One region of the Cupriavidus sp. UBA2010 genome, then DNA from elsewhere that is predicted to be linked to it. Evidence: predicted binding sites of a transcription regulator. Region 1 holds the regulator's gene; the other holds the start of a gene.
The links. Region 1 encodes LexA, which represses DNA repair genes until DNA is damaged. Its sites were predicted from a motif close to ACTGTATNNNNATACAGT; they were not measured.
Positions count from the first base shown of each region.

Region 1 (16,225 bases):
GACTTCGTCACGCTGCTCGGCCAGGCCGGCACCGGCAAGACGCTGTTGGCGCTTGCAGCCGGCCTCGAACAGGTGCTGGACCAGAAACTCTACAACGAGATCATCGTCACGCGCGCCACCGTGCCCGTGGGCGAGGATATCGGATTCCTGCCCGGCACCGAGGAAGAGAAGATGCAGCCCTGGATGGGCGCGTTCGACGACAACCTCGAGGTACTGCAGAAGAGCGACGACAGCGCGGGCGAGTGGGGCCGCGCCGCCACGCAGGAGTTGATCCGTTCGCGCATCAAGGTCAAGAGCATGAACTTCATGCGCGGCCGCACCTTCGTGAACAAGTTCGTGATCATCGACGAGGCGCAGAACCTGACGCCGAAGCAGATGAAAACACTGGTCACGCGGGCGGGCCCTGGCACGAAGATCGTCTGTCTGGGCAACATCGCGCAGATCGACACGCCTTACCTGACCGAAGGTTCGTCCGGCCTGACGTACGTGGTGGACCGATTCAAGGGCTGGAGCCACAGCGGTCATGTAACGCTGGCGCGCGGGGAACGCTCGCGCCTGGCCGACCACGCCGCTGACGTACTGTAGGATCGGAGCTTGCAACGCCAAGCCCGCGGCTCTGGCCATCCAGACCGCGGGCGGCACGCTGCCGGGCGTGGCAACGCGAACGGCGTCGGTGTCCTGCTGACAGCAAGGACCACATGGCCCGGTTATGATTTCCGGGTGCACATGTCAACACGGAGGCGTCGATGGACAAGCAGGAAGCGTTCAATCGGTATCTCTCGAACAGCAGAACGCTGTTCTCGCGAACTGCCCGCGTAACGCGGCGCAGGCGCGTCATCGCGGCAACACTGGTGGGTATGGCCGTGACGATTGGGGCCGCACTGTGCCCCGCATTTGCTGCCGACGAGATGGTGATTCGCACCATGGGCCCTGTCAGCTACGTCTGTGGCGGCATTGCCGCGGATGAACGCGCGAAACTGGCGGCTCAGGAAAAGAACTTCAACATAGGTGTCCTGTTCACCCAGGGTGATGGCGAATACCTGTCCGACGTTGACGTAAAGATGACACTGGAAGGCCAGCCCGTGGCCAATTTCAAGGCCGGCGGCCCTCGCTGCCTCATACGTGCGCCCGAAGGCAGCTACAATATCGAGGCCAGTTACAAGGGTCAGACAAAGTCCATCAAGATCACCACCGGCACGCGTAACGCGCAATTGCGCTGGTAGGCAACCGTGGGAATGGACGCATGACCCGGCAACCGAATCAGAAGAAGGATGCCGCAGCGCCCGTTTCACTCACCCTCTCGCCGGCTTTCACTCTCCGCACTGTGCGCGGCAGCACTACTGCTCGCCGCCTGCGCCGGCGGGCCGCCTGTACGTCAGGGCGCGTCGCTGCCCCGCACACCGGGCAAGCCAATCGTCGATCCCAGCGCCGGACTCGAGGAAATCTCGATTCAGGCAATGTCCCTCGTTGGCACGCCATACCGCTACGGCGGAAACACGCCTGACTCCGGATTCGATTGCAGCGGCCTGGTCCGTTACGTGGTCCAGCGCGCCGCCAGCGTCAACCTGCCGCGCACCACCGAGCAGATGGGACAACGTGGCACGTCACTCGATCGGCGCGATGTCGCTTCGGGCGATCTTGTCTTCTTCAACACGACGGGGCGCGCCAACTCTCATGTCGGCATCTACGTCGGACAGAATCGCTTTGTCCACGCCCCGGCCACCGGTGGCACCGTCCGGCTGGAAGACATGACCAAGTCGTACTGGGCGTCGCGCTACAACGGCGCACGGCGTGTCGTGGCCGCCGGCAGCCTCGATATGACCCCGGTTCCCAGCCCGGTCCCTTCGGCCCCAGCCACCCCACTCACCCCGCCCACCCCGGACGACGACGATCCGATTGCCGCATTCGCAAACCGGTAAACGAACAAGCCAGGCACGAAGCCTGGCTTGTCACTGGGATTCCGCTCGCGCTTGCCAGCGTTACAGAATCTGCTTACCGATCCACCAGGCAATGGCGGACATAAATGCCGAGGCCGGAATCGTCAGGACCCAGGCCCACACGATGTTGCCCGCCACGCCCCAGCGCACGGCCGACATCTTCTGAGCCGAGCCAACGCCGACGATCGCACCGGTGATCGTATGTGTGGTCGACACCGGCACACCCAGCGCGGAAGCAATGAACAGCGTGATCGCACCGCCCGTCTCCGCACAGAAGCCACCCACCGGCTTCAGCTTGGTGATCTTCTGACCCATCGTGCGCACGATCCGCCAACCGCCGAATAGCGTGCCCATACCGATGGCCAGGTAGCAGCTCACAATCACCCACATCGGCGGTGCAGCGCCACCCACTGCGACATGACCGCTGGCAATCAACAGCATCCAGATAATGCCGATGGTCTTCTGCGCGTCATTACCGCCATGACCCAGGCTGTAGAGCGACGCCGACACCAGTTGCAGGCGACGGAACCAGCGATCCACGCGCGACGGCGGCGTGCGGAAGAACGTCCAGCCGACGATCACCATCATGATCGAACCCAGGATGAAGCCGAGCAGCGGCGAGATCAGGATAAACGCGACGGTCTTGAGCAGGCCGTTGCCGACCAGCGCGCCCGTGCCTGCCTTGGCCACCGCGGCACCCACCAGCCCGCCGATCAGGGCATGCGAGGACGACGAAGGGATGCCATACAGCCAGGTAATCACGTTCCAGGCAATCGCCCCAACTAAGGCACCAAAAATCACGTAATGATCGACGATATTGACGTCGATGGTTCCGGTACCGACTGTGGCTGCCACCTTGAGGTGGAAAATAAAGATGGCGATCACGTTGCACATGGCCGCCATGGCCACGGCATGGTGCGGCTTGAGCACGCCCGTGGAAACCACCGTGGCGATCGAGTTGGCCGCGTCGTGGAAGCCGTTCATGAAGTCGAACAGCAGCGCAAGCGCGACCAACAGGCCGATCACCCACAAGCTCATTTGAACAGTATGCATGCGAGTACGCGCCTCAGGCGTTTTCCAGGACGATGCCTTCGATGATGTTGGCCACGTCCTCGCACTTGTCGGTAATGGACTCGAGCTGTTCGTAGATCGCCTTCAGCTTGATCAGACGCTTGACGTCGGTTTCCTCGCGGAACAGCTTCGACATCGCCGAGCGCATCACACGATCGGCCTCGGATTCGAGCTGGTCGATCTGCTGCGTGGTCTTCAGGATCGCACTGGCGTTGCCCATGTCTTCGAGCAGCGCAACGGCAATCTTCACCTGATCGCAGCACTGCACGCAGATCGCCGCCAGACGACGGGCCTCGTCGGTCAGGCTCGTCACGTCGTACAGCGAAATCGTCTCGGCCACATCCTCCATCAGGTCCAGGATGTCATCCATGGTCGTGATGAGCTTGTGAATCTCGTCGCGGTCCAGCGGGGTGATGAACGTCTTGTGCAGCAGGTCGATCGTGTCATGCGTGACGCGGTCCGCCTTCTTTTCGGTGGCCTGCACGCGCCGGGCATGGGCTTCGGCGTTGGGCAGGTCGTTGACCAGCGCCTCCAGCTCATGGGCTGCAGTCACCGCGCAATCGGCGTGCTGGTTGAAATATTCGAAGAACTTGCCCTCAGTGGGCATGAATCGACCGAACATGAAATGTCCTTGTGGCGCGCCTCAGGGCCGCGCTTGGTTGTTTTGCAAATGGGATGCAGGGCAAATTGCATGACAGCCGCGCGAGGGCGGCTGTCATCAAAGCGCAATATTTTACAGGTATGCGCCGCCCTGCGGGGTAATCACGGCGAATCAGGTGTCGTTGTCAAAGAACGCCGGGCCACCGCTAAAGTTGTCAAACTTCGTAAATTGACCCAGGAACGTGAGCCTAACGGTGCCGATTGGACCGTTACGCTGCTTGCCGATGATGATCTCGGCCGTGCCCTTGTCTTGCGAATCCGGGTTGTAAACTTCGTCGCGATAGATGAACAGAATCACGTCGGCATCCTGTTCGATAGCGCCCGACTCTCGCAAGTCGGACATCACGGGGCGCTTGTTCGGGCGCTGTTCCAGACTGCGGTTCAGCTGCGACAAGGCAATGACCGGGCAGTTGAGCTCCTTGGCCAACCCCTTCAGCGAACGCGAGATCTCCGAGATCTCGGTGGCACGGTTCTCGCCGCTACCCGAACCCGACATCAGCTGGAGGTAATCGATGATGATCAGGCCAAGCTGCCCGCATTGCCGCGCCAGACGGCGGGAACGGGCACGCAACTCCATGGGATTCAGCGCCGGCGTCTCATCGATGAACAACTGCGCGTCGTTCATGCGCTGAATCGAGTGCGTCAAGCGCGGCCAGTCCTCGTCGAGCAGTCGACCGGTACGCAGGCGATGCTGATCGAGGCGCCCCACCGAGCCCAGCATACGCATGGCCAACTGGACGCCCGCCATTTCCATCGAGAAGACCGCTACAGGCAGCCCCTGCTCGACGGCCACGTGCTCGCCAATATTCAGTGAGAATGCCGTCTTACCCATCGAGGGGCGTCCCGCCACGATGATCAGATCCCCCGCCTGCATACCACTGGTCATGCGGTCGAGGTCGATGAAACCGGTGGGTACGCCGGTCACATCGCTGGTGGAGTCACGGTGGTAAAGCTCGTCGATCCGCTCGACCACCTGCGTCAGCAGCGGCTGGATCTCCTGGAAGCCCTTCTGGCCACGCGCGCCCTCTTCGGCAATGGCGAATACTTTCGACTCGGCTTCGTCGAGCAGCTCGCGCACCTCACGCCCCTTGGGCGCGAAGGCCGCCGACGCGATGTCATCGGCGACGGTCACGAGCTTGCGCAGCACCGCACGTTCGCGCACGATTTCCGCGTAACGACGGATATTGGCCGCACTCGGCGTGTTTTGCGCCAGCGAGTTCAGGTAAGCCAGCCCTCCGACCTCCTCGGCCTTGCCGGCTCCCTGGAGCATCTCGAAGACAGTGATCACGTCGGCCGGCTTGGTCGCCGAGATCAGGCGGGCAATGCTCTGAAAGATCAGCCGATGGTCGAAACGATAGAAATCGGCTTCGGAAATGAAGTCGGCAATCCGGTCCCAGGCGGCGTTATCCAGCAGCAACCCGCCAAGTACCGATTGCTCGGCCTCGATGGAATGCGGTGGAACCTTGAGACTGTCTAGTTGGGGATCTGCGGCGGGCGCGTTCATGGGGGGCAATTATAGCGGCGCTGAAGGCCGCGCAAACAAAAAAGGCAGGAGCGCAGCTCCTGCCTTTTTGTGCATCGCGTACGCCAAACCGAGCTGGCGCACTGCTTCGCGGGGTACGGCTTAGACGTGCTCGCCCAGAACGGCCACGGTCACATCCACCACCACGTCGGTGTGCAGAGCAACGCTGACCGGGTGGTCGCCAACAACCTTCAGCGGGCCGGACGGCATGCGAACCTGAGCCTTCTCCAGCTTGAAGCCTTGGCCAGCCAGGGCTTCAGCGATGTCGGCGTTGGTCACCGAACCGAACAGACGGCCGTCCACACCCGACTTCTGGGTGATCTGGACGGTCAGGCCGTTCAGCTTCTCGCCTTCAGCTTGAGCGGCAGCCAGCTTTTCGGCGGCGGCCTTCTCCAGCTCGGCGCGCTTCACTTCGAATTCGGCGATGGCGCTTTGCGTTGCGCGGCGTGCGCGCTTGGTCGGGATCAGGAAGTTACGAGCGTAACCGTCCTTCACGCGAACGATGTCACCCAGGCTACCCAGGTTGATGACTTTTTCCAGCAGAATGACTTGCATCGTGTATTTCTCCTTGCGGTCCTGGGACTATCAGTTCTTGTGCAGGTCGGTGTACGGCATCAGCGCCAGGAAGCGGGCGCGCTTGATGGCCGTATCCAGCTGACGCTGATAGTGAGCCTTGGTACCGGTCAGGCGAGCCGGCGTGATCTTGCCGTTGTCGCCGATGAAGTCCTTCAGCGTGTCCAGATCCTTGTAGTCGATCTGTTCGACGCCAGCCACGGTGAAACGGCAGAAGCGCTTGCGCTTGAACAGCGGGTTCTGTTGCTGAAAGCGCTTCTTGTTCTTGTTGTCACGTTTGACGAATGCCATGATTCAATCCTTTTCGAATGCTTTACATCGAGTGATGTGAAAGACCAGTGTCCTGCTGTTGCGGTGCTTGCGGGCCAGAAAGCCTTCGCAATCGAGCAGCGTATCGAGCGGCAACCGCTCAAGCTGCTGGCCAATGGCGCCAATGCCCATGGCCACGATTGCGAACTCCACCTGCCGGGGCGTTTCCGCCTCCAGCGCCTCGCCGGCATGCTGCAGAATGCAGTTGACGACGGGCACTCCGGCCGGCGTATAGCGCAACGCCTCTCGCTCGACGAGCGTGGCGATCAGCCGAAGCTGGTTCACCGCGACATAGCAGTCCGCTCTCAGGCGGGCTGGCCTTCCGTGGTCGTTTGCGCGGCCTTGCGGGCTTCTTCGCGCTGCACTTCCTTCATCATCGGCGAAGGAGCAGTCTCGGCCTTCTTGGTCTGAACGATCAGGTGACGCAGCACGGCGTCGTTGAACTTGAACGCGTGTTCGAGTTCAGCCAGCGTGTCCTTGCCGCATTCGATGTTCAGGCAAACGTAGTGAGCCTTGGCCAGCTTCTGGATCATGTAGGCCATTTGACGACGGCCCCAGTCTTCCACGCGGTGAATCTGGCCGTTTTGCGACGTGACGAGCTGCTTGTAACGCTCGATCATCGCCGGCACTTGTTCACTCTGGTCCGGATGGACGATAAATACGATTTCGTAATGACGCATTGACGCTCCTTTTGGGATGAGCCACCCGGGCGTCACGTCCGGTGCGGCAAGGTTGAGTAGCCCGCGAGTATAGCCCGGAAAGGGGCCTTCGCGCAAGAATTCGGCGCCCGGCCTGCCTCAGTACCGCTCGAAGAGCGCCTGAAGCCGGGCCGCATCGCGCCCCAGCGAAGGGTCGTCAGCCAACGCCAGCAGCAGCAGCACGCGCGCCTTGTAGGGGTTGAGGTCACCCGACGAGACGAATACGCCACCTGTCGGTCGCGGCGGTGCGGGGATTGCCACATGACCAGCACCGGTACGCGAACTACGCGCCACCGCTATACCACATGCCGCGGCGTCGACCAGCGCGGCCGTCAGCGTTTCGTGCACGGAACCGTTGCCAGCCGCGGCCACGACGAACCCTAGCACGCCTGCGGCCACCATCGCGTCGATAGCTACCCTCCCCGGCTGCGCATAGCTGGCGACGATCTCCACCAACGGCCATACAGCGGGCACCGGCAAGCGCGGCGCCTGACCAGGACCCGGGGTGCGCGAGAAATGGACGTAGGTATCCTGCACAAAGCCAAGCGGACCGGCAACTGGCGAATGGAAAGCATCGACAGCCGACGTATGCGCCTTGACGACATCACGCGCGGCATGAATCTGCTGATTCAGGACCACGAGCACACCCTTGCCAACCGCCGCCGGGCTTGCCGCCACGCGCACCGCATCGAGCAGGTTCAGCGGCCCGTCAGCCGAAAGCGATGTCGATGGGCGCATGGCCGCAGTCATCACGACAGGCAACGGGCAAGCCTGCGTCAGATGCAGGAACATCGCCGTCTCTTCCAGCGTGTCAGTGCCATGTGTGATCACGATTCCGGCGACATCGGCCTGCGCGGACCAATACCCGATTCGCGCGGCAAGCAACCGCCAGAGATCGAACATCATGTCCTTGCTGTCCACCTGCGCCACCTGCTCCGCTTCGACCCGCGCCACATCTGCCAGCGCGGGCACTGCCTGCACAAGTTGCGATACAGGTACTGTCGCAGCCTGATAGTGCGCGCTACTGGCAGGATTAGCGGACGAACCGGCGATGGTGCCGCCAGTCGCGAGCACAACGATACGAGGCAGGAGTACGGACATGGACGGGGTTGACGGAGCTTGAAGGCGGGCCGATTGTAACTGCGCGAACGCCTGGCCGAACCCGTGGCAAACCCGTGGGCCTCACCCCACGGAACTACTCGTGTTGAGCCGGCTGCGCAAAATGTGCTTGCACTTCACCCGATACTGTATAAAATCACAGCATACTGTTTAAACATACAGTGCTTCGGCACAAGACCTGCGACCCATGGCGACCCTGACACCCCGGCAGCAGCAGATTTTCGACCTGATCCGCGACACGATCCGCAACACGGGCTTTCCGCCCACTCGTGCTGAGATCGCCGCCGAATTCGGCTTCTCCTCCCCCAATTCGGCCGAGGAACACCTGCGGGCTCTGGCGCGCAAGGGCGTGATCGAGCTGACGCCGGGCGCATCGCGAGGCATTCGCCTGAAGGTGACGCGTAGCGACTCTGAACGACCCGATCAGTTCTCGTTACCGATGGCGGGTGTGCTGCAACTGACATTGCCATTAGTCGGTCGTGTCGCAGCTGGCAGCCCGATTCTGGCTGCCGAGCATATCGACCGGCAGTATCAAGTCGATGCCTCTGTCTTTGACGAGCGCCCCGACTATCTACTTCGCGTTCGCGGCCTGAGCATGCGCGACGCCGGCATTCTGGATGGCGACCTGCTTGCCGTGAAGAAAGCCAGCGAAGCTGCGAACGGTAAGGTTGTCGTCGCCCGTCTGGGCGATGACGTCACCGTCAAACGCTTGAAGAAACGCGGCGATACGATCGAGTTGATCGCCGAGAACCCCGACTTCCAGAACATCGTCTTGCATGCAGGACGTGATGAGTTCTCCCTGGAGGGTATCGCAGTTGGCCTGATCAGATCTTCAGGCTTCTGACTCTCCGGACCCAGGCAGCTGGCCACCTGCCCCGGTCACCCGCTTTTGCTTTGCCAACGCCGCCCCGTCCTTTACGGACGACGGGTGCGGACTTCTGCTGAACGCAAATTACGAGGTGTTGCCATGCTGCAATCCGAAACCGTCGCATCCCGCCGTCCGGTCAAGCCGGTCCCCTTCCGCCAGATCAAGGGCGTTCGCGTCTACCAGGGCACCCATCGCCGCACCATGGTCGGCAATATGGCCGCCATCTGCCGAATGCTCGAGCTTGCTGAACCCTCCTCGAAAACTCTTGATTGAGGCAGCCCGCTCTCTTCTGTCACCATGCACTGCAGCGCATTGCTGCATGTACGGGCGATGATGGCCCCGGGACCCGACGCTGATCGGGGCCCGACCATCATCAATCTGACTCGACATTAATCGGCCAACGGCGCGCCGAACCAATCGGACGCGAGGTCTGCCTCAAAGGCAGCCAGCCAGGTCGCAGCCCCGCCAGCGCCTCCTTTGTATTTCTGCAACTGACCGCCGACCACGCGTTCGACAGTCACCATATCCGCAGCAGCCCCCTCCCCCGGATTGAGCGCGTTCGCAACCGCGAATTCGAAATCCTCGGGGACGAATCCGTGCCTGGCGCAAATGGACTCCAGAGCCTCCCGCACATCGGGAGAGAGTTCGTGAAATCTGAGCGTCATCCTTCTCCTCCGCAGCATCTGCAATTCCTGATCTTTACAGATTACTTGCCCGATTTCGCGACGTCGCGCATTTTCCTAGCCATTCGTAGTTCTTTGGGCCAATGAAAATTTCTCGCTCTCCGGCTAGGGTAACAACCGAGAACGTCGATCGTGGCGGAAAGCGCCAACCCAGCATGGTTTTGCCCCATTCGATCCGACGATGACGAGAGGTTGAAGCCTTTCGTCCCTCCCACGCCCCTATACCGCACAGCACCTTCAGGAGATGCACGATGGCCAAGCACGATACGTCAGGGCTCGCCAGCCTGTCGCCTTTCGAACTCAAGGACGAACTCATCAAGTTGGCAGGAAGCGTATCGAATCGCCTGATGCTAAACGCCGGGCGAGGTAATCCGAATTTTCTGGCAACCATCCCGCGACATGGTTTCTGGCAGCTCGGCCAGTTCGCCATGATCGAATCGGAAAGGTCATTTTCGTATTTGCCAGAAGGTGTCGGCGGTTTCCCGCGACGCGCAGGTATCGAGGAGCGGTTCGACCTTTATGCCCGCGTGCACAAGGACGTTCCCGGCGTCAAGTTCCTGACCGGGGCCGTATCGTATGTGCGCGACCAGCTCGGTCTGGATGGCGGTGATTTCCTGTACGAAATGTGCGAAGGGATCCTGGCCTGCAACTATCCGGTTCCCGACCGGATGCTCCGACTGAGCGAGAAGATCGTCAAACAGTACATCCGCAAGGAAATGATTGGCGCGCATCCGTTCCTGGGCGATTTCGACCTGTACGCCGTGGAAGGCGGAACCGCCGCGATGACGTACCTCTTCAATTCGTTGAAGGTCAATCATCTGATCAATCCCGGTGACACGATCGCACTGGGAATGCCGATCTTCACGCCGTATATCGAAATTCCGGAACTGGCCGAATACCACCTGACCGAGGTTTCGATCGATGCCGACCCCGCAAGTGGATGGCAGTACCCGAAGAAGGAACTCGACAAGCTGCGAGATCCCAAGGTTAAGGCGTTTTTCCTGGTGAACCCCAGCAATCCGCCTTCCGTAAAAATGAGCGATGAAAGCCTGAAATACATCGCCAGCATCGTTGAAGAACGCCCAGATCTGATTCTCCTGACAGACGATGTGTACGGTACCTTCGCCGACAATTTCGTCTCGCTGTTTGCGATGTGTCCCAAGAACACGCTCCTGGTGTATTCGTACTCCAAGTACTTCGGTGCCACTGGCTGGCGCCTCGGCGTTATTGCCACCCACAAGTCGAATCTCTTCGACGAGCAACTGGCGAACCTACCCAAGAATATTCAGAAGGATCTGAACAAGCGCTATTCCTCCATCACCACCGAACCGGAGAAGCTGCCCTTTATCGACCGAGTGGTTGCCGACAGCCGCACGGTGGCACTGAACCATACCGCCGGTCTTTCCACGCCGCAGCAGGTGCAGATGGTGCTGTTCTCCCTGTTCTCGCTGATGGATTCCGCCGACCACTACAAGCAAACCATGAAGCGGCTGATCAGAAGCCGCAAGGCCGCGCTCTATCGCGGCATGGGCGTTGCGCCGGAACCCGTCGACGAGAACGTGGTCGACTACTACACGCTGCTCGATGTCGAACAAATGAGCCGCGAAGTCGGCGCCGATTTCGTCAAATGGTTGCTCGAATCGATTCAGCCGCATGAGCTCCTGTTTAGACTCGCTGAGGAAGCCGGCGTGGTCCTGTTGCCTGGCGGTGGCTTCGGCACCCGTCACCCCTCTGGTCGCGTTTCGCTCGCCAATCTGAATGAAGAGGACTACGTGAAGATCGGGCGCTCGGTGCGCAAGCTGCGCGACGAATATCTGGCGCGATACCAGGAGTCCGGCGGCAAGACGCAGAAGCCGAAAAAGAAATAACCCGGTCGCGGCAAGGCAGTTCTGACTAATCAGTCTACAAATACAGGAGTAGGCTATGACCTGGTTTGTCTCCACCCTCAAGGCGTACCCCGAGATCGCGATTTTTCTCGCACTGGGAATCGGCTACTGGGTAGGCGGGAAGAGCTACAAGGGGTTCAGCCTGGGCGCCGTGACATCGACGCTGCTGGTGGCGATCGTCATCGGCATCCTCGGCGTGAAGATCTCCGCGAACGTGAAATCCGTCTTTTTCCTGATGTTTCTGTTTGCGGTGGGCTATGGCGTCGGCCCGCAGTTCGTTCGCGGCATTGCGAAGGATGGCATTCCCCAAGCCATTTTTGCTGCGATAGTCGCGGTGCTGTGTCTCGCCGCATCAATCATTGCGGCGATGGTCGCCGGATACGATCTCGGGTCGGCAGCCGGATTGTTTGCGGGTTCGCAGACAATCTCGGCTTCCATGGGTCTCGCCACTGATGCCATCAATCGCCTGGGCCGATCTCCGGAAGAGGCCAAACAGCTTCTGGACGGCATGCCGATCGCCTATGCGGTCACGTATATCTTCGGTACAGTCGGCTCGGCAATTCTCCTGGCGCAGATCGGCCCCAAACTGCTTGGCATCGACCTTGTAGCTGCCTGCAAGGATTATGAGCAGCAACTTGGAGCCGGAGCAGACGGAGAAGGCACCGAATGGCATGAGTTTGAGCTGCGAGCCTACGCGCTGGCCCCCCACAGCCCATACATCGGCAAGTCCGTAGCCGAACTGGAGGCCAGCACGGCCGAAGGCGTACGCGCCTTTATCGAACGCATTCGCCGAGGCGGCAAGATTATCGAGGCACAACTCGATACCGTTCTGGAGCCTGGCGATATCGTCGCAATAGGCGGAAAGCGCGATCAACTGATTGCCAGACTGGGACCAAGCGGCCGGGAAGTGGAAGACTCAGAACTGCTCAATGTGCAGACGGAGGGTGTGGACATCTATATCACCAACAAGGAGGTTGATGGCCACACGCTGCAGGAGATGTCTCGGTGGCCCGGTGCGCGTGGAATTTTCCTGAAGAAGATCAAGCGCGGACCAACGGAAACAGTCATCCCCGTACTGCCGAAAACCAAGCTCTACCGCGGTGACGTCATCACCGTGGTCGGCCGCACGCAGGACATCAATGCAACGGCAAAGCATGTCGGATATATCGACCGCCCGACGACGGTGACCGACGTGGCATTCGTGTCGCTGGCGATTACCGTCGGCGCATTTATCGGCGCCATCGTGATCAACGTCGCCGGTATTCCCCTGACGCTTTCCACGGCAGGTGGCGCGCTGATCGCGGGTATTATCTTCGGTTGGTACCGGGCCATTCACCCGACTTTCGGACGCATACCTGAACCGACTCTTTGGTTCATGAACTCGGTTGGCCTCAATGTGTTCATCGCGGTCGTCGGTATTTCCGCGGGCCCTGGCTTTATTGCCGGCCTGCAGAAACTCGGTGTCAGCCTCTTCCTCTGGGGTATTTTCGCCACATCGGTTCCGCTGATTATCGGCATGTACCTGGCCAAGTACGTCTTCCGCTTTCATCCGGCACTCGTGCTTGGAGTCTGTGCCGGCGCGCGCACAACCACTGCTGCGCTCGGCATGATCTGCGAGACGGCAAAAAGCCAAGTGCCAGGCCTTGGATATACCGTGACCTACGCTGTGGGCAACACCCTGCTGACAATCTGGGGGATGGTCGTCATCATGATACTTTCATGAGCGTTTGCGCCGCTCAAGCTGCATTTGGGCGGTGCAGACCGGCTTCAGGGGATTGAAGCGATCAAATCGACCGACTGGTTATCCAAGCCCGGTCTTTGCTGGGGCATCGAGTTGAGGCTCGATGCCCCAGTCGCCATGTAGATACCAATCTTCGCCGAGCAATTCGGCGGGGTGCTGTGTGCGGCTTGAGCCATTGCCACAGCCCATTGCATCGGTCGAACAGAATTTGTCGCACCCCCAGCACACGCGCTCCGGGTGTGCGGGATGCAGGGGAAACTTCTTAGCCATGACAAGCGAGAGAGGCTGTTGTCCGATGGCTTGATAGTAGCCCTGGCGAATCTGGACGTACGACTGATTGCGGGGATAGTTGATCCAACGCAAGCGCGCCTATCCCTCGTCCACAAGAAGCTTTGCCGAAATGCAAAACAGCGCCCGGAGGCGCTGTTTTGACGACAATTCTTTGGGGTGGCTGATGGGACTCGAACCCACGACGACAGGAATCACAATCCGCAACCAAAATCGTTAAGAATCAACGCGTTGCGTGAGTTCGTTGGAATATGGTACCAGCCGCAAACGGCATGCAGTCGTGGTCATTTTCGGGATCTTCCAACGAATTCCGGCCTGATCCCGCTTGACAGAAAATCTCCCCGCTCCCGCAGATTCTGAGAATCTCCCTAGGTGGCTGACAGCAATCTTGGCGGATGGGGAGATTTAGCGGGTCGTGAGCGCAGTGGATCTCGACGCCACAGCCAGGCACGCAGCCTTGACGCGGTTGATGGCCTTGGCGAGCACGGTCCCTACCCGCATCGAGGGAGTCTCCACGAACCGATACCAGTAGTGTGAGGCGACCAGCACTGCGGCGAAGTCGAACAGCAGCTTTCCGTAGATCGCACCAGTCCCGGACGCTGCCGGCATTCGCTGGTTCAGCCACTGGAGCACGATGGAGTGGACGAGGTATAGCGCGAAGGACATCTCGCCCAGCCAGACCGCTCGCTTGGGTACCGCCAGAATTCCGGCACTCTCTGCCAGCGCGGCGCCAAGCACGAGGATTGCGGCGGGCACGCCCAAGTCAACAGGAGAATGGCCACCGTCATACCAACCCATGCGCCAGACCATCAGGCCGACACCGGCCGCCAGGATGGCGGCAGCGATAGCCTTTGGCGTCCTACCGCGCAGCAGCCAGTAGGCAATTGCGGCGGCGATGCCGAGCACAAACTCCAGCATCATCGGGTTGGTTGCCATCCGGTAGTACGGCTCAGTCAGATCCAGCACGCGACCAGGGTTCGCGCTGAGTTCGGCACCCATCCAGTAAGGAACGCCGAACACCAGGCCACCGATCGTCAGTACGACTGCGATCAAGGCAAACCGGCCGAACAACAGCGAGCCGGCGAACAGTGCATAGAACAGCATTTCGTAGTTCAGCGTCCAGCCAAGACCATGCACCGCATAGCCATAAAACGGCGCCGGCTCAAAGTCCAACGGCATGAAAAGCAGGCTCGTCTGCAGGTCATCGTGCACGGTCTTCTGCCCTAGCACGTAGAGAACGACGACGGTAGCAATCCAGTACGGCGGCGCGATCCGGAAGAACCGCTTCGCGCTGAAGGCGAGCGGGCCGTCCTTGGATTTCCCGGAGAGCACGCACACCCAGGCCATGATGAAGCCGCTGATGACGAAGAACAGGTCCACGCCCATGAAGCCGTGGCGCACGAAGTCCATCCATGCCGCCGCAGATTCCGGCGACCAGAGCGGCAGCGGTGCCTTGGTGTGGAAGAGGAAGACGTAGAGCGCGGCAACCGCGCGCAGCGCCTGGATGGATTCGAGTTTGTTGGGACTGGCGTGCATTGTGCGTTTTTCGTTGCTTCTTTCACGCCAGTATACCGCTCAGTCCGGGATGGTCGCGTTGGCTCCGTCGTCAGGATTGATCGAGCGGATGCAGTGATCGCGCTGAAAAAGATCGAGGAATCGGCAAAGGAGACAGGCCCAGCGTTTGCCCTCCCTCATCCCCTTCCCTGCTCGGCTGCTCATCGTCTCGTTGGCGTCGCCACCGGTCAGGACATTGAGGCCTTCGTCCAGCCAGCGCAGCCAATTCATGAGGTAGCGGCCCAGCGCGTTCATTGCTGCACTCCCGTAGCCTGTTGCGCCAGAAGCTCAGTCTTGCGACCGCTGTCCTGGGTCGTGCCGAAGTAGTAGGCCGCCGCTGCCTTGGCCTCTGCTGCCAGATAGCCGCTGATATTGCCGATGATCACCCAGCCTTGCGGCGGGATCTTGGCGGCGACATCCGGCCATCCCATGAGGGCCACCAGCTGCGCCGTGGCGACGCCGAAGAATCCACCGATGATCATGTAGGCCAGGTGGGCCGGCGTGCGATCCTTGACGGCAATCTCACGCTTGCGGGCACCGTCTCGGTCATCCACTTCCATCTGCGCGAGCTTGTCGAGATGGTCATAGCCGATCTGAGTCATCAACTCCTGATGCTTCAGATCGGCCTGCTTCAGCGCGATGAGCTGATCCGGCGTCGCTCCGGCGAGTGCAGCAGTGACATTCTCGGGCGTCGCGTTGTCGCCCGTCAGCCCGAACAGATCGCAGATGGCCTTGACCGCTACGCCAGCCACAGGTGTGCCGAGCGTTCCGGCGAGCCACGGTGCGATAGTGCCGATGGCACTTTTGACTTTTGACCAGTCCATCATCCTTCTCCCGTTTCCATAATCTTGGCCAGGCGCTCGGCCCGGTCACCTACCTGCGACGCCCACAGACTCGTCCTCATCCCCTGCGCCGCCGCGGCGTAGTTGGCGAAGTGCATGGCCTGCAGGGTATTCACGAAGCCCGCCAGCTTTCCCCACCCCATGTTGAAGCACATGTTGCAGATGACGCGCTGCCTGGGTTCCTCCATGGCCCGCCACCAGTTGGCGTACTGATCCAATGCGCCAACGGCAGCGGCGATATCGCGATCCTCAAGGCCATCGATCTGCGCGTCATTCAGAGGTTCATCCGCGAGCGTGTATGGATAGTGCGGATCGGCGTCGATGTTGTGGCCCCGGCCGATGGTCCAGAATCCGCGCGAATCCCTGTATCGACGGCGCCTAGTCCCTTCATCCACAGCGAGCTGCGCCTTCAGCTTGTCGTAGTTCATTCGTCGCGCCTCCGCAGGTACTTTGCCCAGCCCCAGAACAACTGCG
Region 1 covers NZ_DDCI01000012.1:191,194-207,418, reverse strand. Annotated here, with positions in the region: gene B2246_RS08365 (PhoH family protein) at 1-585, shown strand, start outside; gene B2246_RS08360 (hypothetical protein) at 747-1,223, shown strand; gene B2246_RS08355 (C40 family peptidase) at 1,272-1,919, shown strand; gene B2246_RS08350 (inorganic phosphate transporter) at 1,980-2,990, opposite strand; gene B2246_RS08345 (DUF47 domain-containing protein) at 3,004-3,630, opposite strand; gene B2246_RS08340 (replicative DNA helicase) at 3,781-5,172, opposite strand; gene rplI (50S ribosomal protein L9) at 5,293-5,745, opposite strand; gene rpsR (30S ribosomal protein S18) at 5,776-6,054, opposite strand; gene priB (primosomal replication protein N) at 6,058-6,357, opposite strand; gene rpsF (30S ribosomal protein S6) at 6,378-6,752, opposite strand; gene B2246_RS08315 (asparaginase) at 6,870-7,871, opposite strand; gene lexA (transcriptional repressor LexA) at 8,077-8,733, shown strand; gene B2246_RS08305 (hypothetical protein) at 8,857-9,030, shown strand; gene B2246_RS08300 (hypothetical protein) at 9,147-9,422, opposite strand; gene B2246_RS08295 (bifunctional aspartate transaminase/aspartate 4-decarboxylase) at 9,692-11,308, shown strand; gene aspT (aspartate-alanine antiporter) at 11,364-13,049, shown strand; gene B2246_RS08285 (DUF3079 domain-containing protein) at 13,128-13,337, opposite strand; gene B2246_RS08280 (acyltransferase family protein) at 13,761-14,891, opposite strand; gene B2246_RS08275 (hypothetical protein) at 14,931-15,164, opposite strand; gene B2246_RS08270 (hypothetical protein) at 15,161-15,736, opposite strand; gene B2246_RS08265 (glycoside hydrolase family protein) at 15,733-16,179, opposite strand; gene B2246_RS08260 (hypothetical protein) at 16,176-16,225, opposite strand, start outside.

Region 2 (16,225 bases), on a different contig from region 1:
CCGCAGCGACCTGGCTGCGCGCGTGAAGACGTCGTACTACCAGGTGCTGCGCCGCGAGACCGAACTGGCCGCCGCGCGCGAGGACCTGAACATGACGCGTCAGATCCAGGAGCGCGCGAAGGTGCGCGTGAACGTCGGCGAGGCCCCGCGCTATGAATTGATCAAGGCCGACACCGAACTGCTGGCTGCGCAGAAGACGCTGCAGACGGCCGAGCTGCGTGTCGACCAGGCCAAGGCCACGCTGCGCCAGCAGGTGGGAGGCGTAATGCCCGCGCGCTTCGCGCTGGACGGCAGCCTCGGGCACGCGCCCGACATGCCACCGCTGGCAACGTTGCGCGACACGCTGCAGGCCAGCAATGCGGAACTGACCCAGCGCCGCAGCGAGCTGGAACGCGCGAAGCTGGGCGTGGACTACCAGCGCGCGCTGCGCTGGCCCGAGGTGGCGGTGCGTGCCAGCTCCGAGCGGCAGCCCGACAACAATGTTTCGCAGATTGGCCTGGTGATGACGATTCCGATCTGGGATCGCCGCAGCGGCCCGGTGGGCGAGGCGACGGCGCAGGCCACGCAGGCCCGCACGGCGCTCGAAGCGCGTGAATTCGAATTGATGCAGGAACTCGACACCGCCTATCGCCAGTACGAGATCGCGCAGGCCCAGGTGACGGCGCTCGAATCGGGCATCGTGCGCGAGGCCGAGTCGGCGTTGGGCGTGGCTGAGTCCGCGTATCGCTTCGGCGAGCGCGGCATTCTCGACTACCTCGACGCCCAGCGCGTGCTGCGTAGCGCGCGCAGCGAGCTGATTGCCGCGCAGTACGAACTGCAAGTCGCCGCCATCCAGATTGACAAGCTCATGTCGGCCTCGCCGGGCGTCAATACCGCCCCGGCGTCGTCCATGCCCGATCTCCCGAATCTGAACTGATCATGCGTCCCCAATTCCTGCTTTCCTTTGCAGCCGCCGCCGTGATGATGCTGTCGCTGGCCGGCTGTTCCGATGACCCCGCCCCGGCCGCCGAGGCGCCAAAGTTGCCACCTGGCATCGTCAAGCCCGCGGAGAACCTCAAGCGCACACTCAAGGTGGCGCCGGTTGCCGCGTCCCCATTCAGCGAGATGTTGCGCGTGGCGGGCCGTATCGACTTCGACGAGCAGCGCGTCTCGCGCATCGGCGCCAGCGTGACTGGCCGCGTGACCGATCTCTATGCTGTGCTCGGCCAGGAGGTCAAGGCGGGCCAGGTGCTGGCCCGTCTGCACAGTAGCGAACTGGGCGCTGCCCAGATGGCCTTCCTGAAGGCCGAGGCGCAGAACACGCTGCAGTCCCGCAATGCGGAGCGCGCGCGGCAACTGTTCGCCGCCGATGTGATTGGCCGTGCCGAACTGCAGCGCCGCGAAAGCGAATACGCGATTGCCGCGGCGGAGGCCCGTGCCTACCGCGATCAACTGCGCGTGCTCGGCATGTCCGCCGCGTCGATCGCCACGCTGGCGAAGAGCGGCAGCATCGAGTCGTACTCGCCGGTGTTCTCGAGCATCAACGGCACGGTGGTCGAGCGCAACGTGGCGCAGGGCCAAGTGGTGCAGCCGGCTGACGCGCTGTACACGGTGGCCGATCTGTCGCGCGTGTGGGTCGTCGCCGAGGTGCCCGAGCAGCAGGCTGCGCAGGTGGCCGAAGGGCAGAGCGTCGATATCGAGGTGCCGTCACTCGCCAACAGCAATGGCCGCATCACGGGCAAGCTGATCTACGTGGGCCGGACCGTGAATCCGCAGTCGCGCACGGTGCTGGTTCGTACCGAACTCCAGAACAAGGATGGCCGTCTCAAGCCCGCCATGCTCGCCACCATGCTGATCGCCGCCAAACCGGTGGAACTGCTGGTGGTGCCGGGTTCGGCCGTGGTCCGTGAAGGCAACGATGAACAGGTCTATGTGGAGGTTAGCGACGGCCAGTACCGCCTGACCAAGGTGAAGCTGGGCCCGGAGAGCGACGGCATGCGTGTGGTCCAGAGTGGCATCAAGCCTGGCGACCGCGTGGTCGTGGAAGGCGCGTTCCACCTGGACAACGAGCGCAAGCAGCAGGAGCAGGGGTAACCGGCCATGATGACATCGCTTGTTGAAGCCGCGATCAAGCAGCGGCTGGTGGTGTGCGTGATCGCCGTGGTGCTGTTCTTCTTTGGCCTGCGTGCGGCCGGGAAGCTATCCGTCGATGCGTTCCCGGACGTGACCAACGTCCAGGTGCAGATTGCCACGGAAGCCACGGGACGCTCGCCTGAGGAAGTGGAGCGCTTTGTCACGGTGCCGATCGAGATGTCGATGACGGGCCTGCCCGGACTCGAGGAGATGCGCTCGCTGAACAAGGCGGGCCTGTCGCTGATCACGCTCGTGTTCACGGACAAGACCGACGTCTACTTCGCGCGGCAGCTCGTCATGGAGCGGCTGATCGAGGTTTCCGGCCGAATGCCCGAGGGCGTGACGCCGGTGCTCGGGCCGGTTTCCACCGGGTTGGGCGAGGTCTACCAGTACACGCTGGACCGCGCCGACGACGGCGACCGCGAACTGACGCAGGAGGAACTGTCGGAGCGCCGCATCGCGCAGGACTGGGTGGTGCGGCCGCTGCTGCGCTCGATCCCGGGCGTGGCGGAAATCAACTCGCAGGGCGGCTTCGTGCGGCAGTACCAGGCACTGGTCAATCCGGAACGGATGCGCCACTACGGCATCAACATCCAGCAGGTCTACCAGGCGCTGGCGCGTAACAACGCCAACTCCGGCGGTGGCGTGCTGCCGCACTACGCCGAGCAGTACCTGATCCGCGGCGTGGGCCTGGCCAAGGGTGTCGACGATATCGGCAGCATCGTGCTCAAGGAGATCAATGGCACGCCGGTCTACCTGCGCGACGTGGCGCAGGTGACGATCGGCCACGAGGTCCGCCAGGGCGCGCTGGTCAAGAACGGCCAGACCGAGGCCGTCGGCGGCATCGTGATGATGATGCGCGGTGGCAACGCCAAGGAAGTGGTGAGCCGCGTGAAGGCACGCGTGGCGGATATCAACGAGCGTGGCATGTTGCCGGGCAAGCTGCAGATCGTGCCGTACTACGACCGCAGCGAACTGGTGGACTCCGCGCTGTGGACCGTCACCAAGGTGCTGCTCGAAGGCGTGGTGCTGGTGGTGATCGTGCTGTTCCTGTTCCTGGGCGACGTGCGTTCCTCGGTGATCGTGCTGGCCACGCTGGTGCTGACACCATTGCTGACGTTCATCGTGATGAACCAGGTGGGGCTGTCGGCCAACCTGATGTCGCTGGGGGGGCTGGCCATCGCCATCGGCCTGATGGTCGACGGCTCGGTCGTGGTGGTCGAGAACGCGTTCGAGCGGCTCGGCCACGCGGAGAAAACCGGGCTGACGCGCACGCAAGTGCTGGTCAAGGCGGTGCAGGAAGTGGCCACGCCGGTGATCGTGGGCGTGGGCATCATCATCCTGGTGTTCCTGCCGCTGATGACGCTGTCCGGCATGGAAGGCAAGATGTTCGCGCCGCTGGCCTTCACGATCTCGATCGCGCTGGCGATCTCGCTGTTCCTGTCGCTGACGCTGTCGCCGGTGCTGTCGTCGTACCTGCTCAAGGGCGGCGCCGAACACGACACGCGCGTCATCGCGTTCATGAAGCGCTACTACCTGCGCATGCTTCACTGGTCGCTGGCAAACAGCAAGAAGACCGTGCTGTCGGCGGTGGGGGTGTTCATCGCCACGCTGATGATCGTGCCGCTGCTTGGTACATCGTTCATTCCGGAGATGAAGGAAGGCTCGATCGTGCCGGCTATCGACCGTGTGCCGAACATCTCGCTGGAAGAGTCGATCAAGTTGGAGAAACAGGCCAACAAGCTGGTGCTCGAAGTGCCGGGCGTGAAGTCGGTGGTCTCGGGCGTGGGTCGTGGCGAAAGCCCGGCTGACCCGCAGGGCCAGAACGAATCGACGCCGATCGCCAGCCTCAAGGACCGCGACGAGTGGCCCGATGGCTGGACGCAGGACGACATCGCCAACGCGATCCGCGAGAAGCTCAAGGCCATTCCCGGCGTGCAGATCGTGATGGCGCAGCCGATCTCGGACCGCGTGGACGAGATGGTCAGCGGCGTGCGTTCCGATATCGCCGTGAAGATCTTCGGCGACGACCTGGAGACGCTGCGTGACCTGGCCGGCCAGATCGCCCGCGTGGCAGGTGGCATCCAGGGGTCGCAGGACATCCGTATCGAGCGGATCTCGGGCCAGCAGTACCTGTCGATCGAGATCGACCGTCAGGCGATTGCGCGCTACGGGCTGAACGTGTCGGACATCCACGACATCATCGAGATTGCCATCGGCGGCAAGCGTGCCACGGATATCTTCGAAGGCGAACGTCGCTTTGCGGCGGCCGTACGCCTGCCTGAGGAATTCCGCAGCAACGTGCAGGAGATTCGCCAGTTGCTGGTATCGGCGCCCGACGGCGTGCAGGTGCCGCTGCAGAGCGTGGCGAAGATCGAAGTGACCGATGGCCCGGCGCAGATCAGCCGCGAAATGGCCAAGCGCCGCGTGGTGGTGATGATCAACGTGAAGGATCGCGATCTCGGCGGCTTCGTGGCCGAACTGCAGTCCGCCACCGAGAGCAAGGTCAAGCTGCCCGAGGGCTACTACTTCGAGTGGGGCGGCCAGTTCCAGAACATGGAACGCGCGATGGGCCACCTGAAGATCATCGTGCCGATTACCATCGCCGCGATCTTCTTCCTGCTGTTCCTGCTGTTCAACTCGGTGCGGTATGCCACGCTGATCATCACGGTGCTGCCGTTTGCATCGATCGGCGGCATCATCGGGCTGTTCGTCACGGGCGAGTACCTGTCCGTACCGGCGTCGGTGGGCTTTATCGCGCTGTGGGGCATGGCGGTGCTGAACGGGGTGGTGCTGGTGTCGTACATCCGTACATTGCGTGAATCGGGCATGTCGCTGCGCAACGCGGTGGTGCGCGGCGCCACGCAGCGTTTCCGTCCGGTGATGATGACCGCGACGATCGCCATGCTGGGTCTGGTGCCGTTCCTGTTCTCGACGGGTCCAGGCTCCGAGGTGCAGCGCCCGCTGGCGGTGGTGGTGATCGGCGGGCTGATTACGTCGACGCTGCTCACGCTGGTCATGGTGCCCACGCTGTACCGCTGGTTCGATGACCGCAAGCCGGAGCCGCGCGACATGTCGGTGTAGTCGGTGTAACGCGACCCGGAACATTCGATCCGTACGCCAGTACAATGGCAACCGGCCGGCATGCAACGCGCGTGCCGGCCTTTTTTGTTTGGAGTGCATACCATGACGATCCAAGCGCGCCGCGTGCTGACGGCGCTCGCATTGATCGCGCTGCCGGTGACCGCGATGGCGGCGCCTGCCGCATCCTCGGCCGACGCGCCCGTCAACGTCGAGCTGGGCCAGCGCGGCGGCAAGCCCGAAGCGCCCGAGGCGCCCGGTGCCTGCATGAACGCAGTGAAGGCCGCGTTGCCGAATCCCGACCAGTTTCGCTGGGTGCGAGGCACCACTCGCCGCGTGGCCGAAGACGTCTACAGCGTGGTCGGCAGCATCGAGTACGTGGACAAGTCCGGACAGGCCCGCAAGGGCGAGGCGCAGTGCGATGTGATGCGCGCCCCCGGTAACCAGTTCATCGTGCCGAAGGTGCGTTTGCCCCAGTAATTTCCGCGCTGACCCTGCCACACCGGAAACCCGCAAGATGACATTTTTGTCATCTTGCGGGTTTTTGTTGGACATCGACGACCCCGTCTTCTAACCTTTTGTGTACGCCGTACACAAGTAGCGGCGCAACTCACAAGGAGGCGTTTGCATGAAGATCGAAGCGACCAACGAACACCGCTGGCTACAGAAGCTCGTCGGCAGGTGGGTAGGCGAAGGCGAGGCCCAGATGGGCCCGGAGGCGCCGCCTGAAAAATGGAAGATCCCCGAGCAGGTCAGCCAGGTGGGCGACGTCTGGGTGCAGGCGCGTGCGGAGGGCGAGTTTCCGGGCTGCGGGTCGGCGGTCACGATCATGACGCTCGGCTACGACCCCGTTCGCAAGCATTTCGTCGGCACGTTCATCGGTTCGATGATGACCCACATGTGGGTCTACGAAGGCGATCTCGAGGCCGATGGGCGCACGCTCACGCTGCGTGCCGATGGCCCGGCGTTCGGCCCGGATGGCAATATGATCGAGGGAAAAACGGCGAAGTACCGCGATGTTGTGGCCCTGGTGGATGACGATCACCGCACGCTGACGTCGTTCATGCAGGCCGACAACGGCGAGTGGATGCAGATCGTGCAGGCTCGCTATCGTCGCGAGAAGTAGGACGCCGTTCGCGGTTTGACTGGCGTTATATACGTGGTTATATTGCGATGCGATGCCCGCCATTCCGCGGGCGCGCTGCCGTACTGCTGCCACGATGAACCGCTCACTGCTGTTGCTGGATGCCTTTGCTGCCCAACCCGGCGATCCCGTTACACGGGCGTTGGCCGGGGTGCTGGAGTCTGCCTGCGCGGGGCGCCTGCCGCGCTTCGCGCAATGGCTCGGCCTGCCGCCGGACGCGTTCCGGCACATGCTGGATCACTGCTTTCCCGGGGCCGCGCAGGCGGGGTGGGCGCCAGATGTTCCACCACAGGCGCCGGACAGCCTGCCGTGCGAATTCGCCGATCTGGTGGAGATGCTCGAGGACGGCTGCACGCCGGGCGCGGCAGGGACGCTGGTGCCGCTGGTGCATTGGGCCGCGCACGCGCTGGCCTGCGGCTGCTTCGGCCATACGCACTTGTGGCAGGACATGGGCCTGTCCGGGCGCGACGATGTGTCCGCGTTGCTGCGGCAGGTCTTCTGGCCGGTCTTCGCGGCCAATACCACGGACATGAAATGGAAGAAGTTCTTCTATCACCGCGTCTGCGAGCGGCTCGACATTCATCCTTGCCCTGAGCCCTCGTGCGAGGGCTGCGACCATTACGCGGCCTGTCACGGCGCCGAATCAGCCATTGAATCGGTCATTGAATCGGCCATCGAGTCGGTCATCGTGAGACAGCCCCGCTCCTGATTCCCGATTGAAGTCTCCCCAGCTCCCCGGTGCGGGCCGGCGAGCGCATGAGCGTGGTTACGCGCGATCGACGTGATCGAGTTCGCTGCTGTTCCACCAGGCCTCCAGCAGCGGCTGGAAGCGGTCGTCGGGCGCGCGCGGTACGCGCGTGCTCTTGCGGGCGGGCGGGAGCTGCCGGCCCGTGAGCTGGTAGACGATGGCGGCGGGCAACGTGCCGGGACCGTAGGGCACGTGATCGACCACGCTCATCTGGCGCGCGGCCTTCAGCGCGCGCGTGGTTTCCTCGGGGGTGAGACCACACGCGTCGGCCATCACGTCACGGCGCAGCGGACCTTGACGCTTGAGACCATCGATCAGCAGATGCACGCAATCGCGCGTATTCCGTTGTTTCATGTCGCGCATTTTGCGTACCTGCCCCGGACTGCACAATCGTGCATGACATTTGTTTGCATTCGTGCCGGGAATCCGTGGCAGTTCGCTGACAAGCGCACATTCCAGGCGGTGAGCGCGCCACATTCGTGCTGCAGGCTTGCATCGGTCTCGATACTGTATAAATATACAGTATTCGTAAAAATACGAGGGCAACGCCAGTCGATTGCGCCTCTTCATCCACATCATGACCGTGTCATCGCATGTCACGCCGCCGACAGTCATGGCGGGCCATGCGGCTTCCTCCTCCGCGCCCCGTGCATCGGTGAGCGAACTCGAGCACCGCTACCCCGGGCTGTGGCGCGCGGGTCAGCTCGGCCGCGCCGGGCGCTTGCCCGTGTGCCCGACCGGGTACGACGCCCTGACGGCCGAACTGCCAGGCGGCGGCTGGCCTGCTGGCGCCGTGACCGAGTTGCTGCTGGCCCAGGGTGGCGCGGGCGAATTGCGTCTGCTGATGCCGGCGTTGCGCGCGCTGGCCGCGGCGGGGCGCCGCATCGGTTTCGTCGATCCCCCGTACCTGCCCAATGCGGCCGGATTGACGGGAGGGCTGGCGGGAGGACTGGCCGACGGTGGCCTGCCCGCGCGCCAGCTTTACTGGGTACGTCCGCAGGCGGGTGCGACCGTGGCATCGCGCCGCGCCGACATGGCGTGGGCGGCCGAGCAGATGTTGCGCAGCCAGGCGTTCGGCGCGGTGCTGGTCTGGCTCCTGGCGGCGCGGCCAGAGGCGCTGCGGCGTCTGCAGGTGCTGGCGCAGGCCGGCGATACCGTGGTGTGGGTGCTGCGGCCGATCCGCGTGCTGCACGAATCGTCGCCGGCCATGCTGCGGCTGGCGTTATCGCCGTTGCCCGGCAATCTGCTATCCATCGTTTTTCACAAGCGGCGCGGCCCGGCACGCGACACGCCGCTGCTGTTGCCGCTGGAAGGCATGCTCCATGTGCCGCGGCGCGCGGGTGTGCCCGCGGTGCCCACGCCGGTCGTTCCGGTCGTTCCGGTCGCTCTGGTCGTTCCAGCAACTCCGGCAGGAGCCGATCATCATGTTCCCGATATCTCCGACATCCGCGGCAGCGCCAGCCATCCCGGCGTACTGGATCGCGGTGCACCTGCCGCGCCTGCCGCTGGACGCGCTGCAACCGAGCTGGCCTGAGCCGGTCGATGCCGGTATGCCCGCCGCTACGTCTGCCCGTGCGTCTGCCATTACGTCCGCCGGTGCGTCCGCCGGTGCGTCCGCCGATCCCCGGCCCGCACCCCATACCGGAACGCTGCATCAGGCGCTGCCGGTGGCGGTGATCGAGCACGAGCGCGTGGTGCTGGCCAATGGCCCGGCCGTGGCGCTGGGCGTGCGCTATGGAATGCGGCGCGGCGGCGTGCAGGCGCTGTCGGCCGATGTGGTGCAACTCGATCGCGATCTCGCGGCGGAGTCCGCATTGATGACCTCGGCCGCTTTGGCGTTGCTGCATTTCACGCCGGCCGTGGCGATCGATGCCGAACCCGAAGCGGCCACGGTGATGCTCGATGTCACGGCCAGCCTGCGCCTGTTCGGCGGCCATCGCGCGTTGTGCCGGGCGATTCGCGCGCGTGTGCGGCAACTGGGCACGTTTGCGCAGATTGGCAGCGGTACCACGGCGCAGGGCGCCGCATGGCTGGCGCGTCAGCCGTTGCGCAAGACGTCGCGCGGCATTGTCCGGCCCGCGCGCCGCGCGGTGCGTGCCGCCCGCATGACGCACCTGCTCGACCGCCTGCCGGTGGAATGCCTGCACAGGCTGGCCGATCCCGAATGGCTCGAAGGCATTGGCTGCCGCACGCTGGGGCAGGTGCGCCGGTTGCCGCGCGCGGGGTTGTCACGCCGTATCGGCACGGAATTGCTGGCGCGGCTTGACCAGGCCTATGGCCAGATCTCGTCCGGGTTTGCCTGGTTCGAGGCGCCACCGGCGTTTGCGCAGCGCATGGAACTGCCAGGCCGCGTGGAGTCGGCCGAGGGCGTGCTGGCCGGGGCGCAGCGGCTGTTGCTGGCGCTCGCGGGCTGGCTGGCCGTGCAGCAGGCCGGCGTGACGCGCTGCGTGCTGATGCTGGAGCACGAACGCTACCGGCTGGGCGAAGACACCGACAGCACGCCGGTGCCGCTCAGGCTGGCGCAGCCAAGCCGCGATCCCGTGCATCTGTCGAAGCTACTGCGCGAGAAGCTCGACAAGATCCGCTTTCATGCGCCGGTGGGCGGGTTGGCGTTGCGCGTGGAGGCGATGGAAATTTGCGTACCGCAAAGCGACTCGCTGTTTCCGGAACCGGGTGCCGAACCGGCGGAACTGGGCCGGCTGCTCGATACGCTGGTGGCGCGGCTAGGGCGCGACAACGTGCTGCAACCGCATCCACTGGCGGATCACCGGCCCGAGCGCGCCAATCAATGGGCGCCTGTCGACGAACCGCCCGCCCGGGGCACGACAAACGGCACGACAAACGGAGGCACGACTCCGCCCGAACGGCCGCTATGGCTGCTGGAATCGCCATTGCCGCTGCGCGTGCACAAGCATCGCCCCGTTCATGAGGGCCCGCTGGTGATGCTGACGCGCCCCGAACGCATCGAGGCCGGCTGGTGGGATGGTGGCCTGGCCATGCGCGACTACTTCATCGCCGAGCGCGACGACGGGCTGCGTTGCTGGGTCTATCGTGAACGCCCGGGGCATCCCACGCGCGACGGGCAGGAAGACGGCGGCGAATACCGCTGGTTCCTGCACGGGCTGTTTGCCTGAGCCCGCCGGATGCCAGGAGATTGATCGTGCTGTCCGGCCTGTCTTCGTTGTTGCCGTCGCTGCCCGACTACGTCGAGCTGCACTGCATCTCCAACTTCACATTCCTGAACGGTGCCTCGCATCCGCAGGAACTGATTTCTCGCGCGTTCCAACTGGGCTACAGCGGGCTGGCGCTGACCGATGAATGCTCGGTGGCCGGCACCGCCCGCGCGCATCATGCGATCAAGGTGCTGCGCGAGGATATGTGGGAGGCGGTAACGCGCAGCGCCCGGCGGCTTGCCGCGGGGCAGACGGCGGGCGATGTCGACGAGATGGAGGAACTGTCGGTATTCGACCTCGACACCGGCGACGAAGAGAGCGATGCAGGAGGTGTGGAGGATGCGGGGGATGCGGGGGATGAGGATGCGCTGTCGCCGGACGATTTCGACGATGACCCCGATGCCGCCGCGCGCCGTCATCGCGTGCTCGAAGCCCGCGCCGCCGCTGCCGATGCGTTCAACCTGATCATCGGCAGCCGCTTCACGTTGACAGCCGCGCCCGAAGACACCATGCCGCCACCGCGCCTGGTGCTGCTGGCGCGCAATCGCATCGGGTTTGGCGACCTGTGCGAGTTCATCACGCTGGGCCGCACCCGCGCGGAGAAGGGCAGCTATCTGCTGTATCCATCCGATCTTGCCGATCCGCAGCCGAAGCAGGCGCATCTGCGCGGCATGCCGGATTGCCTGGTGGTCCTGCTGCCCGATTACTGCGCCGATCTCGACGTCCTGCGCGCGCAGGCACGCTGGTGCCGCGCAACCTTCGGCGACCGCGCTTGGATGGCGATGGAACTGCTGCAGGGCCATGCCGAAGCCATGCATCGCGCGCGTTTGCAGCAGGTGTCGGCGGAAACCGGCGTGCCGCTGGTGGCGGCCGGCGCGGTCAATATGCATGTCCGCTCGCGCAAGCCGCTGGCCGATGTGCTGACCGCGATCCGCATCGGCCAGCCTTTGCCCGCGTGTGGACGGGCCCTCGCGCCAAATGCCGAGGCGCATCTGCGCATGCGCCAGGTGCTGTCGCGGCTCTATCCGCGCGAAGCGCTGGCGCAGACGCTGAAGCTGGCGGACCAATGCCGCTTCTCGCTCGACATGCTGCGCTACGAGTATCCCGAGGAACTCGTGCCAGACGGCGAAACGCCGATCACCTATCTGCGCAAGGAGGTGGAGCGCGGTATCACCGAACGTTTTCCACATGGCATGGCGCCGGAATGGGAGGCGCAACTCAAGGAAGAACTCGAACTGATCGAGGAGAAACACTACGAGCCGTTCTTCCTGACCGTGCACGATATCGTCCGCTTCGCGCGCCAGGAGGGCATCCTGTGCCAGGGGCGCGGATCGGCGGCCAACTCGCTAGTCTGCTACTGCCTGCATATCACCGAGGTCAGCCCGGAACAAGCCAACCTGCTGTTCGGCCGGTTCCTGTCGCGCGAGCGTGACGAGCCGCCCGATATCGATGTCGACTTCGAGCACCAGCGGCGCGAGGAGGTGATCCAGTACATCTATGGAAAATACGGCCGCCATCGCGCCGCGCTGGCCGCGTCGCTGATCACGTACCGCTCGCGCAGCGCGTTGCGCGACGTGGGGCGCGCGCTCGGCATCGACCCGGGCGTGGTGGAACAGGTGGTCAAGGGGCAGGCCTGGTGGGATGGCGGCGCGGCGTTCATTGACCGCATTTCGCGCTACGGGCTTGATCCCGATTCCATCACCGTGCGGCAATGGGCCAGCCTGACGGAGCAGTTGCGCGGCTTTCCCCGTCATCTGTCGCAACACGTGGGCGGCTTCGTGATCGCGCGGGACAAGCTGTCGCGGCTCGTGCCGATCGAGAATGCGGCGATGGAAAACCGAAGTGTGATCCAGTGGGACAAGGACGACCTGGAATCGCTGGGGTTGCTGAAGGTCGATGTGCTCGCGCTGGGCATGCTGACCGCGATCCGTCGTGCGCTGGCGATGATCCCGAATCCGGACCCGGAGCGCGCCGGACTGCCCACGCGCATGGAAGATCTGCCCGATGGCGACGTCAAGACCTACGACATGATCTGCAAGGCCGATACGATCGGTGTGTTCCAGATCGAATCGCGCGCGCAGCAATCGATGCTGCCGCGGCTGCAACCGCGGAAGTACTACGACCTCGTGGTGGAAGTGGCCATCGTGCGGCCGGGGCCGATCCAGGGCGGTATGGTGCATCCCTATCTGAAGCGGCGCGAAGCGTTCCGCCTCACCCGCAAGCCGCCGACCTACTTCGACGACGTGATCCGCCGCGTGCTGGGCCGCACCTTGGGTGTGCCGATCTTCCAGGAGCAGGTCATGCAGCTTGCGATCGAGGCGGCCGGGTTTACGCCCGGGCAGGCTGATCAGTTACGACGCTCGATGGCGGCCTGGCGTCGTCGTGGCGATCTCAAGAAGCATCAGGACGCGCTGGTACGGGCGCTGACCGGGCGCGGCTATCCCGAATCGTTCGCGCTGGCCATCTGCAAGCAGATCGAGGGGTTTGGGGAATATGGCTTCCCGGAAAGCCATGCGGCCAGCTTCGCCAAGCTCGTATACGTCAGCGCCTGGATCAAGTGTCATTACCCCGAGGCGTTCCTGTGCGCACTGCTCAACAGTCAGCCGATGGGCTTCTACTCGCCGTCGCAACTGGTGCAGGACGCGCGCCGGCATGGCGTGACGTCGCAGCCCGTGGACGTGACGATCAGCAACTGGGAGAGCACGCTGGAGCCGCGCCGGGAAGGGCAGAACTTCCGCGACGTGCGGCTGGGCATGAATCGCGTAAAGGGGATGCGCGAGGCTGCCGCGCTGCGGATCGAGGCGGCGCGTGTGGCGCGGCCATTCGACAGCGTCGAGGACCTCGCGCGCCGCGCGTCACTGGACCGGCACGACATTGACGCGCTGGCCGCGGCCGATGCGCTGGTATCCCTCGCGGGGCATCGACGTCAGGCACGCTGGCACGCGCGTGGCGCGGCGGTGCAGACCGCGCATCGCGATCTGCTGCATGATGCGCCGCCGCAGGAGCACGCACTGCAACTTCCCGAGCCGAAACTCGGTGAGGACGTGGCCGCCGACTACGCCAGCCTGGGGCTATCGCTGAAGTGCCATCCGCTGACACTACTGCGCCACAGACTGAGCGCGCTCAAGTTCGCGACGGCACGCCAACTCGCGAACTGCGCCAACGGCCGCCGCGTGCGCGCATGCGGCATCGTGACCGTACGCCAACGGCCATCGACGGCCAGCGGCACGATCTTCACCTCGATCGAGGATGAGACCGGCGCCGTCAACGTCATCATCTGGCCAGACCTGGTGGAGCGGCAGCGCAAGGAGGTCCTGGGAGCGACGCTGCTCGGCGTGATCGGCACCTGGCAACGACAGGGCGAGGTGCGCCATCTGGTCGCGGACGAACTGGTGGATCTGAGTCCGTTGCTGGGGAGGCTGATGGTGGGGAGTCGGGATTTTCATTGAGAAGGAGGTCCAGCTTTCCCCCTTTCTCATGCATCGGAGCAGCGCGCAGCAGGCCGGTCCCCGACTCCGGTCTCCGACTCAACGCACAAATCTTCAACCCCTGCAAGCAAAACCCCGTCAGGGTTGATTGCCCAAAAATTAGGCAATCAACCTTGAGCCAATACCGGCGCGGGCTGGCGGGTTGTCAAGAGGGGGATTATCCACGCTCTCTGTGGATAGTTCCTATCCGTCGTGCGGACTACCCCATCGGTATTAACAGAGGTGCTTACTTCGGTCCTTACTTCGGCTGGGCAACCGTTCGCAGATAGGGCTTGAGCGTCTTGAAGCCCTGTGGATATTTTTTCTTCGCGTCGTCATCCGACACCGAAGTGGGGATGATCACGTCGTCGCCCGGCTTCCAGTTGACTGGCGTGGCGACGGTGTGTTTCGCGTTCAGTTGCAGCGAGTCGAGCAGGCGCAGCACCTCGTCGAAATTGCGTCCCGCGCTCATCGGGTAGACCAGCATGGCCTTGACCTTCTTGTCAGGGCCGATCATGAACACCGCGCGGATCGTGGCGTTGTCCGCTGCCGTGCGTGGGCCGCCGCTCGCCTCGGGGTGGATCATGTCGTAGAGCTTGGCCACCTTGAGGTCGTGATCGCCGATCATCGGGTAGTTGACCGTGGCGCCCTGCGTTTCCTCGATGTCCTTGACCCAGCGCGAATGGTCGCCAACCGGATCGATCGACAGGCCGATGATCTTCGTATTGCGTTTGTCGAACTCGGGCTTCAGTTTGGCCATGTAGCCGAGCTCGGTGGTGCAGACCGGCGTGAAATCCTTGGGGTGCGAGAACAGGATGGCCCAGCTGTCGCCGATCCACTCATGAAAATGAATCTTCCCTTCAGTGGTGTCGGCGGTGAAGTCCGGTGCTTCCTCGCCAAGTCGGATTGCCATGGTCGTGCTCCTTTATTGGTGGGTTGGGTGGGGGCGTGACGCAGCCGTCTATGCGGCGAAAATCCAGTATAGGAACTGGTTTGCCTGCCGGACGGACAAATGGCCTTCATCCATGTGGCGGATGGCCGGCCTGGCCAGGGCCGTGCCGGTATCGCCGGAATCACTCCTGTCGTGCTACTCGGGCCGTTCCAGATCCTCGATGACCGCGCGCAGGAACCGGGCCGCCTCGCCGCCCGTGACCACGCGGTGATCGAATGTCAGCGACAGAGGCATGACCCGGTGCACGGCAGGCACGCCGCCGGATGCCACCACTTCGTCGCGCACGCGCCCCGCCCCGAGGATGGCAACCGTTGGCGGCACCACGATGGGCGCCGCGTAGCGGCCCGCGATCATGCCGAAGTTCGACAGGGTGATGGTATTGCCGCGCATCTCCTCCGGCGCGATGGTGCGCGCGACCACGTCGGCGCGCATTCGGTCCAGCCCGGCACGCAGGTCGGCGGCATCGCGTTTGCCGACGTTGCGCAGCACCGGCACGAACAACCCCTCCGGCAGGTCCGCCGCAATGCCCACGTCGATCCGTTCGAGCAGGTGGCGTCTGCCGGTCCTGCCTTCGTACCACGCGTTGAGCGCCGGTTCCGCGCGCACGCCGGCCACCAGCGCGCGCACCAGGCGGATCGTGATGTCCTGACCGGTCACCGATGCGCCGGTCGCCTGCCACGCGTGCAGGTCCGCATCGTCCATGACCGTGGCCGCGGCCACTTCGCTCTGCGCGCGCGCCATGTTCTGCGCCATTGCGCGGCGCACACCGCGCAGCACGTCCGGCGCGCCGACGTCCGCCAGGGTGGTGGCCACGCGCTGCACATCGGTGGCCGTGATCACGCCATCATGGCCGGATGGGGTGACCATCGACAGGTCGACCGACAGCTTGCGCGCCAGCGCGCGCACGGCCGGCGTGGCCTTGATGCCGTGTCCGCCGGGAATGCCGGCGGCGCCTACGCGCGTGACGCCTTCATTGACCACATGCGTGCCGACCTTGACGGCGCCTACCACCGTGCCGGCATCGTCGGGTGCCCCCGCGCCCTCGAAGCCGACCAGCGGCGCGCCAAGGTGGACGATGTCGCCCGGTTGCGCAAAGAGTTTCGCAACCTGTCCGGCGAACGGGGAGGGGATCTCGACGATGGCCTTGGCTGTTTCCACCGACAACAGCGGCTGGTCGGCTGCGATGGTGTCCCCGGGCTTCACATGCCAGTTGACGATTTCCGCTTCCTGCAGGCCTTCGCCCAGGTCGGGCAGCTTGAAGATCCGCATCGCTATCTCTCCTTGGCTAGGCTGCTTCCAGCGCGCGTCGCGCCGCGTCGACAATCCGCGCCACCGACGGCATGTAGCTGTGTTCGAGTCGCGCCAGCGGCACCACCGTGTCAGGCGCCGTCACGCGCTGCACCGGGGCGCTCAGCGAATAGAGTCCCGCGTCGGCCAGGTTGGCGGCGATCTCCGCGCCCAGGCCGGCGGTGCGCGGTGCTTCATGCACGATCACGCATCGGCCGCTCTGCGCAACCGATTCCAGGATGGTCTCCATATCCAGCGGCT
Region 2 covers NZ_DDCI01000023.1:115,671-131,895, reverse strand. Annotated here, with positions in the region: gene B2246_RS18250 (TolC family protein) at 1-916, shown strand, start outside; gene B2246_RS18245 (efflux RND transporter periplasmic adaptor subunit) at 919-2,073, shown strand; gene B2246_RS18240 (efflux RND transporter permease subunit) at 2,080-5,196, shown strand; gene B2246_RS18235 (DUF2880 domain-containing protein) at 5,299-5,673, shown strand; gene B2246_RS18230 (DUF1579 domain-containing protein) at 5,822-6,319, shown strand; gene B2246_RS18225 (nitrogen fixation protein NifQ) at 6,414-7,046, shown strand; gene B2246_RS18220 (hypothetical protein) at 7,104-7,439, opposite strand; gene imuA (translesion DNA synthesis-associated protein ImuA) at 7,663-8,619, shown strand; gene B2246_RS18210 (Y-family DNA polymerase) at 8,510-10,219, shown strand; gene B2246_RS18205 (error-prone DNA polymerase) at 10,246-13,707, shown strand; gene B2246_RS18200 (peroxiredoxin) at 13,985-14,638, opposite strand; gene B2246_RS18195 (dihydrolipoamide acetyltransferase family protein) at 14,813-15,946, opposite strand; gene B2246_RS18190 (alpha-ketoacid dehydrogenase subunit beta) at 15,963-16,225, opposite strand, start outside.
Region 2: the regulator LexA is predicted to act here: its motif matches at 7,592-7,609, upstream of imuA (translesion DNA synthesis-associated protein ImuA).